One region of the Alteromonas sp. W12 genome, then DNA from elsewhere that is predicted to be linked to it. Evidence: predicted binding sites of a transcription regulator. Region 1 holds the regulator's gene; the other holds the start of a gene.
What was found. Region 1 encodes FliA, which starts transcription of late flagellar genes. Its sites were predicted from a motif close to CTAAAGNTNNNNNNNNNNNNGCCGATA; they were not measured.
Positions count from the first base shown of each region.

Region 2: a site for FliA is predicted at 3,427-3,453, ahead of AWH61_RS07135 (VC2046/SO_2500 family protein). Genes of this name have one in related genera too.

Region 1 covers NZ_LQXH01000001.1:628,982-633,900, reverse strand. Annotated here, with positions in the region: gene AWH61_RS02575 (chemotaxis protein CheA) at 1-1,071, opposite strand, end outside; gene AWH61_RS02570 (protein phosphatase CheZ) at 1,084-1,839, opposite strand; gene cheY (chemotaxis response regulator CheY) at 1,874-2,257, opposite strand; gene AWH61_RS02560 (RNA polymerase sigma factor FliA) at 2,294-3,025, opposite strand; gene AWH61_RS02555 (MinD/ParA family protein) at 3,022-3,888, opposite strand; gene flhF (flagellar biosynthesis GTPase FlhF) at 3,894-4,919, opposite strand, start outside.
Region 2 covers NZ_LQXH01000001.1:1,681,236-1,686,154, forward strand. Annotated here, with positions in the region: gene AWH61_RS07115 (ATP-dependent 6-phosphofructokinase) at 1-18, opposite strand, end outside; gene AWH61_RS07120 (DUF6279 family lipoprotein) at 196-1,038, shown strand; gene AWH61_RS07125 (hypothetical protein) at 1,159-1,704, opposite strand; gene AWH61_RS07130 (response regulator) at 1,724-3,364, opposite strand; gene AWH61_RS07135 (VC2046/SO_2500 family protein) at 3,486-4,040, shown strand; gene trhO (oxygen-dependent tRNA uridine(34) hydroxylase TrhO) at 4,190-4,919, shown strand, end outside.

The DNA of each region.
Region 1 (4,919 bases):
AGTCTCAGCAGGAGGCGCAGCTGGTGCCGCCTTCTTCTCATCTTTTTTAGGCGCTGCTTTTGGTGCAGCAGGTGCGCTTGCTTTAGCTGGCGCTGCGGCGCTAGGAGCAGGCGTCGCTTTTGGCGCAGCTGGCGCTGCTTGTTTCGCTTTTTGAACCGCTTCTGTTGCTGCCTTATCTACAGGAGGCTCTGGCGCCTTTGAAACGGCTCCTTGCTTGGTAGGCCCTTGCCCTGAGCCATGCAGTTGGTCAAGCAGTGCTTCAAATTCGTCATCGGTGATTTCTTCATCACCAGCTGCACTCGGCGTAACTGGTGCTGGAGCTGGTGTATTTGCCGTTGGCGCAGCTTCTTCACCACCAAACTTGCCTTTGCCGTGTAAATCATCGAGCAACGCTTCAAATTCTTCGTCGGTAATATCGTCGTTATCACTAGCGGCAGCTGGTGCAGCAGCCTTTGCAGGTTCGCTTTTAGCCGCTGAGGACTGTCCTGGTGCCCCAGAGCCATGAAGCTCATCAAGCAGCGCTTCAAACTCATCTTCAGTGATTTCGTCAATACCGCCGCTATCACCAGAACTTGGTGCCTGTGCAGTAGGCTCTTCAACAACTAATTCTGGCTCTTCAATCGCGGGCTCAGGTTCTGACGCCGGCGCGCTTTGTTCACCAAAAATATTCTCATCTGGAGATTCCGGGCGACTTAGTTTGTGTAATAAGTCTACTAGGTGTGCATCTGCTGGCTCTAATGGATCCCGAGCTTTCACTCGTTCAAACATTTCAACCACCACATCTGTGGCTTGCAGAATAATATCCATCAGTTCAGGGGTTAGTGTTCGTTGACCGTTACGCATTACGTCAAAGACGTTTTCCGCTCCGTGACAAATTTCTACTAACTCGGTAAGAGACAGGAACCCTGCTCCCCCTTTAACTGTGTGATAACCACGGAAAATTGCATTCAGCAAATCCGCATCTTCAGGATTGTTCTCAAGATCAACGAGCTGTTCTTGTAATTGTTCAAGTATCTCTCCAGCCTCAACTAGAAAGTCCTGTAATATATCCTCGTCAACATCAAACGACATGCGCCCGCTCCCCTAAAAACCTAAGCTAGACAGAAGATCATCTACATCATCTTGGCCTGACACGACGTCGTCGCGCTTATCGGCATCAATGATAGGGCCTTCTGCCTCTACACCATCAACCTTATCGGCCTTAACGCTGGATGGTTTAGTTTGTTCTGCACCGTCGCGTTCACCAAACATGGTAAGCATGTTAACTAAGCTGTCTTCCACTTCTTTAACCAAGTCGATAACGCGGCGAATAACCTGACCAGTTAAGTCTTGATAACCTTGAGCCATCAATACTTCTGTAAGTAACTGTGTAAGTTTAGCTGACTGTGCCGAACCTTCTTCCAACAATTCGTCTAAGTCTGCGCATAAAGCCTTGAATTCACCCAACTCTATCTGGCGATTCATCAGCTTCTTCCACTCAGGCATAACCTTTTCAATGCGCGCCGACAGCATTTCAGCTATAGGCATACTCGCTTCAACGGCATCCATAGTAGTATTAGCAGCTTTTTCAGTTTCTTCAATTACGTAGGTTAGGCGGGATTGTGCATCGGGAATATCATCGGTCGCGAGATTTTTAATGCGGTCGTCTATTTGGAAATTATTCAGCGCGTCATGAAGCTGACGCGTCAGTTTCCCTACTTCGGCAAATAACTCAACGTTTTCTTTCATTGAGGCCGCTTCTAATAGGGCATTGGCTGAAGCGTTGTCACCCTCTTCAAGGTAGGTGACAAGCTGTTTTGCTTCTTCCAACGAAATTGGAACGTTTACATTCGTTGACATCCAGTAAACCTCATTTCTCTGGTGAGCGTCTGGATCAACCTAAACGTTCGAATATTTTATCTAATTTTTCTTTAAGTGTTGCTGCAGTGAACGGCTTAACAACGTAGCCATTAACACCTGCTTGCGCGGCGGCAACAATTTGCTCTTTCTTCGCTTCAGCAGTAACCATAAGTACTGGTAGGTGCTTGAGCTTGTCATCGGCTCTAATCGCGCGAAGCAAGTCAATACCCTGCATTCCAGGCATGTTCCAATCGGTAACTACGAAATCGAAATCACCTTGCTGCAACATAGGCAATGCAGTACTTCCGTCATCCGCTTCCTGGATGTTGGAAAAACCCAAATCTTTAAGTAGGTTTTTGATGATACGTCTCATGGTAGAAAAATCATCGACCACGAGAATTTTCATGCTTTTGTCCAAAATAGCCTCCAGTGAGGGGTTAATTGTTATTAATTTCTATTCTTCGTCAGCTTGCCACGACTTCATTCGTGATTTGAGTTTTAACATGGCCTGACTGTGAATTTGACTGACTCTCGATTCACTTACATCAAGAACCTCACCAATTTCTCTTAGGTTCAGCTCTTCATCATAATACAGCGAAAGTACAATCGCTTCTCTTTCAGGTAATGTCGTAATTGCATGGGCAAGCGCTTTTTGGAAAGCGCCTTGCATCAAATCTTCCAGTGGTGCGTCGCTACCTCGATTTTGCTCTGTCGAAATAACATCTTCTGACACACCTAAATCTTCAATACCTACCAGCTTTCCGGCATTTACTTCATTAAGCATTTGGTGATAGTCCTGCAAGCTTACATTAAGCTTATCAGCAATATCAGAATCTCTAGCATCGCGGCCTGTTTCGCTTTCTACTTGCGAAATTGCTTCAGTGATCGCTCGGCCATTTCGGTGGACTGAACGCGGTGTCCAATCCCCTTTGCGAATTTCATCTAGCATAGCACCGCGAATGCGAATACCGGCAAACGTTTCAAAGCTGGCTCCTTTTGAACCATCAAAGTTTCGTGCGGCTTCTAATAATCCAATCATGCCTGATTGAATTAAATCGTCTACGAGAACACTAGCCGGCAATCGCGCTATCAAGTGATGCGCTATACGCTTAACCAATGGCGCATGTCTTTCGACTAACTGCGCTTTATCGGTTTGTTGTTGATAAGCGGCTGCCTTGCTGTTCAACGCTGACTTCCTACGGCTTTTTCTGCAACTAACTGTTCAATAAAGAACTCTAAATGGCCACCTGGCTGCGCTGGAATAGGCCATGTTAAGGCTTTACTCGCCAACTGTGTTATTGCAACGGCTGCAGGTGAACCTGGGTAAGCATCGACAATGGCTGTTTGTTTACGCACTGCTTTACGAATGTTCTCGTCAAACGGTACTGTCGCCACTAATTCTAGTGCAACATCTAAAAAACGCCCTGTCACTTTGCTTAATTTACTAAATAACTCTTGGCCTTCTCGCACGTCGCGCACCATATTAGCCACAACTTTGAAGCGGAAAACACCGTGCTCTCTATTCAGAATTTTTATCAATGCATACGCATCTGTCAATGAGGTAGGCTCGTCACACACAACGACCATGATGTCTTGTGAGGCTTTTGAAAAGCTCAACACCATGTCTGAAATACCTGCCGCTGTATCAACGATAAGCACGTCAATCTGCGAGCGCAGCTCACTAAAGGCACGAATTAGGCCAGCGTGTTGCGTTGGCGACAATTCTGCCATCGACTGCGTGCCTGATGTGGCAGGGGCAATCTTTATTCCGTGCGGACCGGTCACTAGTACTTCATCAAGTGTACATTCGCCGGAAAGCACGTGGGATAAGTTTTTCTCAACACGCAAACCTAACATAACGTCTACGTTAGCAAGACCGAGGTCCGCATCGAGAACCATTACACGTTTACCTTGCTTCGCCATGGCGATAGCGGTGTTCAATGTAATGTTTGTTTTACCTACGCCACCTTTGCCACCGGTGACGGCGATTACTTTGATTAACCGTGATTGCTTCATTTTTCTTAAGCTACTCGCTTGGTCGTCAATCATACTGCTTATGCTGTTTTAATTGCGTTGTTACCACTAGTATGATTCAAACCGTACTTTTTATAAAGCTTTGCAGCAGCGGAAACCAAAGATTTCGCTTCTGCAATCTTAATGTCTTCAGGTACTTTTTGACCATCGGTGACATAACTAACCGGTAATTGGTATTCAACCGCTGCACTAAGCACCTCTCCTAAAGAGTAGCACTCATCTAACTTTGTGAAAATACAGCCACTTAGTTCAATATCATCATACGCTTGAATGATTCTCTGCAAAGCAGGATATTGCGTATTTGCTTGCGCTACCAAATATTTTTTAACATTTGGCATTTGTCCGTTATCAAACTGCTTAATTTGTTTAATTAATCGACTGTCTCTTTGACTAAATCCAGCCGTATCAATCAATACTAGTCGCTTATGACGAAGTTGGAATAATAAATCCGCAAGTTCTTCACTAGTCTGCGCTTTTCTCACCGTGCAGCCAATAATCTTTCCGTATGTCGCTAGCTGCTCATAGGCGGCAATTCTATACGTATCGATGGTAATCATCGCAACCGACTCTGCACCGTATTTTTGCGCATAGCGGGCAGCAAGTTTCGCAACGGTAGTTGTTTTACCGGTACCTGTTGGTCCTACTAATGCAACAGCACCTTGTGCGCTAAGTATATCGTTTCCTGTCACATTTATGCGATTAGCCAATAGGTTAAGAAGATATACCCATGCATCTCGTTCGTTGTAATGTGACGGCGTATAGCTAATAAGCTGTTTCGCTAACGCGTTGCTTAACCCCATATCGGTTAAACGGGTGATTAGATATTGATGAACAGGTTTTTGACGTTTGTTTTTAGCTTCCATCAAGTCGGCCACTTGATATTGCAATACATCGCGAAGAGACGCTAGCTCTTCCTTGATTTGCGCAAGCTCCGCTGACTGCGTCACAGCGGTATCATCCATACTCGACGCTTGATGCTCTGGGAAAGCGTTCTGACGAACTGGTTCATGAGAAGACTGCTGGGCTTCTACGTCGTCAATAAAGGC
Region 2 (4,919 bases), 1.1 Mb from region 1:
TGCGACACGTTTTGACACATTAAAGTCCTTCTTTTTACAGGCAATGCCATTAAAGTAGAGTAAAGGCTGTGCAACGTAAAGTTCTCTATTGCGGATATTTATTGCGTAATATCAAAGTAAAATTCAATTTTTCAGTACACAGCAATAAGCGTTTTTGCTTGTCACGACGTAACTAACGTAAAAAAAGGAAATACTATGCGTTCATTGTTGGTTGTTGTCTTTATTATTTTTCTTACTTCATGCAGTTCTAAGCTGGCTTATAACAACCTGGATTGGTGGGTGTATTGGTACATGGACGATTACATCGAGCTTAAAGATGAGCAAGAGGAGAAGTTTGATGCGCATTTACAAAATTGGTTGAGCTGGCACAAGAAGATTGAACTTACTCGTTATAAAGCGCAATTAGAGGATATAAAAAAGCAGATTCAGAATGACACCCTTAATTCGAGTATTGTTTATAACAACCTTGAGCTAGCTAGATCGCATTGGGAGCGCGTACGAGACGAGGTCAGTCCTGAACTAGCGGCTATAGCTAAAACACTCGATGATGAACAAGTTGTCACCCTATTTGCGGCATTAGAAAAAGACAATAAAGAAGAAGAGGAAGAGCGACAAGAGGCGCTGGAAAAGTCTGAAGCAGAGAGACTTAAAGATAGAATTGAGAAAATACAAGAAACAATAAGTGAGCGTATTGGAGATCTAAGTAAAGAGCAAAAACAAATTGTTAGCACCTACGCGCAACAGTTTATTTCTACAGGTGACGCTTGGATAACGTATCGCAGAAACATTCAAAATGCGGCAAGAAAGTTATTCGTTTCGCGCAAGCAAAACGAAAGGTTTGAGCAAGAATTGGTGGCTCTCATGCAAAATCCGGATAATTATAAAAGCGATGTGTACAAGCAAGGTAGTGCTCATAATATGACTGTGACGGCAACGCTACTGGCCGAGATATTTTCAACTCTTTCAGAGAAACAGCGTCAAACACTGATTGAAAACGTGGATGAGCTAATCGAAACGGTTGATAATTTTATGGATTAATTAGTAATACTCTGGCTCAGTACACATTCAGCTCGGTCGATACAGTACTGGTCTTCTCGTAATACAAGAAGAAAGCTCCGACTTATGGTGGTAGAACTCAGTACTAAATAAGGTATTAAGTTATAATTCTTTCCAGTCGATTTTAAGAACTTTACCTTCTTCGTTAACAACGAAAAGGGGAAGTTCGGTCAATTTAGTGTTTTTTTGTTTTAATGTTTTAAGGTTCTCGTAGGAATACTGCCTCTGTATATGCCACTCTACCTTATTCCTTGATTTGTATTCTAAATCAATATTCCACCTACCCAGATAAGAAACCGCGCTTGGTTGAAGCGAGAAAAAGCAGCCATCGCATTCGGGTTTTTTAAAACGTCTTACCCCAATGTTCGAAAAAGCTGGAGTTATCGATTTTAGATAGTATTTGCCAGTTTTAACTTTGACGAGTTTTGGGAGGTGTTTCTCGTTAGCTTGACTACCCTCGAATTGCTGTGTGCTAGGTACTTTTAATCCGCGAATAACAAATATTTCACCACTGTTTAGCTCTTCAAATGTCATTCTGTGAATACCAGCATCGGCTAGTACAAAAGACTCGTTCTGACTTAGCGCCTGTTCATTGGCGCTAACCTCGTCGATTAAAATTGCCACCAGTAAAAAAACTAACAATCTCATAGCTCACCAGTTTTCTAATTCAAAAGCCAATATATTTAGAGAGTTCATCTCTAAGGTTGGTGTATTTTTCTTTGTAAGGCGCCTTAAGTGACATATCGTCAATCAATTTAAACAGCCGCTTACACTCATTAATGAGTTTCATTTCGGCTTTATCTTCTTTGATTGCAATTTGTAGAAGACATTGCAATAGATTAAGCGCAACCCCTGTATTTACAGGAGCAAAGCCTTGAGCAAGGGCAAACGAAGCTTTAGCACGTTCGTAATCTTGCTGCTGATAGTGTTGAATGCCTTCGCGGTTGAACTGTTGATAACTGGCTAAGTTTTTCTGAGCATTGAGGGCTTGCGCATCAAGCATGTTTAAACTGTTTTGGTCGAGCTCATCCTGTCTTGAAGTTAAAAGTGCATTCAACTGTAGCGCATCATCAAACTCACCCAGTTTATACATAACGTTAATACTGTCAGGAATAAACGCGGTAGGAACATCCGTGTACTTATCGTCAAGAAGTGTTTGTGACGTTGTTAAGTGGCGTTTGGCATCAATCAGTTTGCCGTCTATTGCGCTAATTCTAGCGTTGACGATTGTACCAAATATATCTACGTCAAAATCTCTGTCCATTTTTTGAAGATGTTCATCAAACTTTCCTCTTTGCAGAGTTAGTAATGCTTCTTGCTGATACTTATTGCGCTGGCGCTTGTCGTCTGCAAACTCTGCGACATCTAAAAGGCTTCGGATAATACCGCACCAGTGCAAACTTGTTTTGTGAACGGTTCGTTTCGATAAATCCCAGATCGCTTGGCTTGAACTCGCTGCCAGCACTAAATCGTCATTTTGCCGACCTATTTCACAGGCTTTGAAATGCCTGGGTAGGGAGTAGGGCGACAGTTTTATTGCTTCTTTTATTGCATCTAGTGCTTTGTCGCCAGATGTCGTGGCTTGGTGTGCTTGCGCAAGAATATCGTGAGCGTCTGCATTGAACCGGTTTCGCTTTAGCGTTCTCTTGGCAATTAAAATCGCTTTCTCATATTCCTTTAAAAGCAAGTAAGTTTTTCCAATAGCTATTTGTGCCCACAGCACGGGTTTTCCGTCAATGTAGTCACGTAATACATCTAGCGCTTTATCGGGTTGCTTTATACGCCAATATAGCTCGACTAATAGCTGTTCACAGTGACCTTTATAGTGGGAAGGGGCGTCAAGTAACGCTTCGATATGGTCGATCGCACTGTTTATTTCACCCTGTTCAACGAGACTAAACGCTTGCTGGAGAAACTGTCTTTTTTGCCACGCACGAACAATACGAGACTTCAGCTGAACTTGAGAAAAGGGCTTAATTAAAAAATCATCGGGTCTACGTTCAATACTGCCCAACACTACCGGTCGAGCGCTATCTGCGCTTATCAGAATGAACACCGATGTGGGACTGATAAGCCTTCGAGTACGCAACTCTTCAATGAGCTCATAGCCATTTTTGTTGTCAGCTCCCAAGTGTAGATCACAAATTACAATATCAAACTTATGCTTTTTACATAGTGATACCGCTTGTTCAGCAGATGACTTTGTAACTACATCAGATGCGCCCATCGAATGCATCAGCCCCTTTAATAAAAGAAGGAAAGGGCGTTGGTCTTCAACAATCAGTACTTGTTTGTTGCTAAATTGCATTTCAAATCCATGAATGAGCACGCGATTACTTTATAGGAGTATATCTAATTTTAGATAATAAGCTTAAGAAAAACATTATCTTGCCGAAAACATAAGTATACATATGAAGTTGTAAATAAGAATGTCGCAAGAAACTGTCGAAGCTCGTGAGCAAATACCTATTGACCCCAGTATATACTGGGAGCGCAGTGGTGTGCTTGCTAAAGCATCTGCGCAGGGAGCGTTGTTCTCTTTATATCTTGCTATGCAGCAACATAGTGTTGCCGAGCCATTTGAAATTGAAGCGGTTGCGTCAGAATCTGATGATAAAAGCAGCATCGAATCCAAGCTTGCATCGTTAAATTATTATAGAAGGCCATCGCTAGCTGCTAATGAAAGCGAATGGGGCAGAATGCGCGTTTTGTCTGAGTTAGTATCTCAAGACTATGCGGCAGCAAGGTTATATTTAAGTATGAATCCCTCTCCACTTTCACAAACTGATGATGCTAAACGTCTACCCGACGATGTAGTAGATAATTGTAGTTTGGCAACACAAAAGCGGTTGAAAAAGGAATACGCTAACACCGTGAAGGAAGATAATACGCTGCTATACGATATCCTTTCATCACAAGATAAAGAATACCATTCACAACAAGAAAATTCGTCACACTTCACATCTTTTGAGAATATTGCATAGCAGTCATTTCAATTCGTTGTTGCGTGCTAAGTTTGGGTTGACGTAGGAGCGCTAATTCGTATCCGCCCTAGTTTTTATCATTCCTTTTTGTTATATTGCGCGCCGCATTTTTGCACTGGTCTTACGCTCCAATCAGCAAAGGTTAAAATATGTCTAAATATATTGTATGCGCAATGTATAAATTTGTTGCGCTTGAAAACTTCAAAGAAATCCGCCAACCGCTTCTCGAAACAATGGAAGCTAATGGCATTAAAGGTACACTTCTTCTTGCCCACGAAGGGATAAACGGTACGGTTTCTGGTACCCGCGAAGGTATCGACGCATTACTTGCTTATTTAAACAGCGACGAGCGTATTAATCCTATTTCTTGCAAAGAATCTCTTCACGATGAACAGCCGTTCTATCGCACCAAGGTAAAACTGAAAAAAGAAATTGTGACCATGGGCGTTGAGGGTATTGACCCTCGCAAAACCGTTGGTACTTACGTAAAACCTAAAGACTGGAACGCACTTATTAGCGACCCAGATGTTACGGTTATTGACACGCGAAACGGTTATGAAATTGAAATTGGTACGTTCAAACACGCTATCGACCCAAAAACCGAAACGTTTCGTGAGTTTCCTGAATACGTAGCGAAGGAGCTCGACCCGTCAAAAAACAAAAAAGTGGCTATGTTCTGCACCGGTGGTATTCGCTGTGAAAAATCGACGGCTTACTTGAAAGAGCAGGGGTTTGACGAGGTTTATCACTTAGAAGGCGGTATTCTACAGTACCTTGAAGATGTACCGAAAGAAGAGTCGTTGTGGGAAGGCGATTGCTTTGTATTTGATAATCGCGTTGCAGTTAACCATGACTTAGAGAAAAGCCATTATGAGCAGT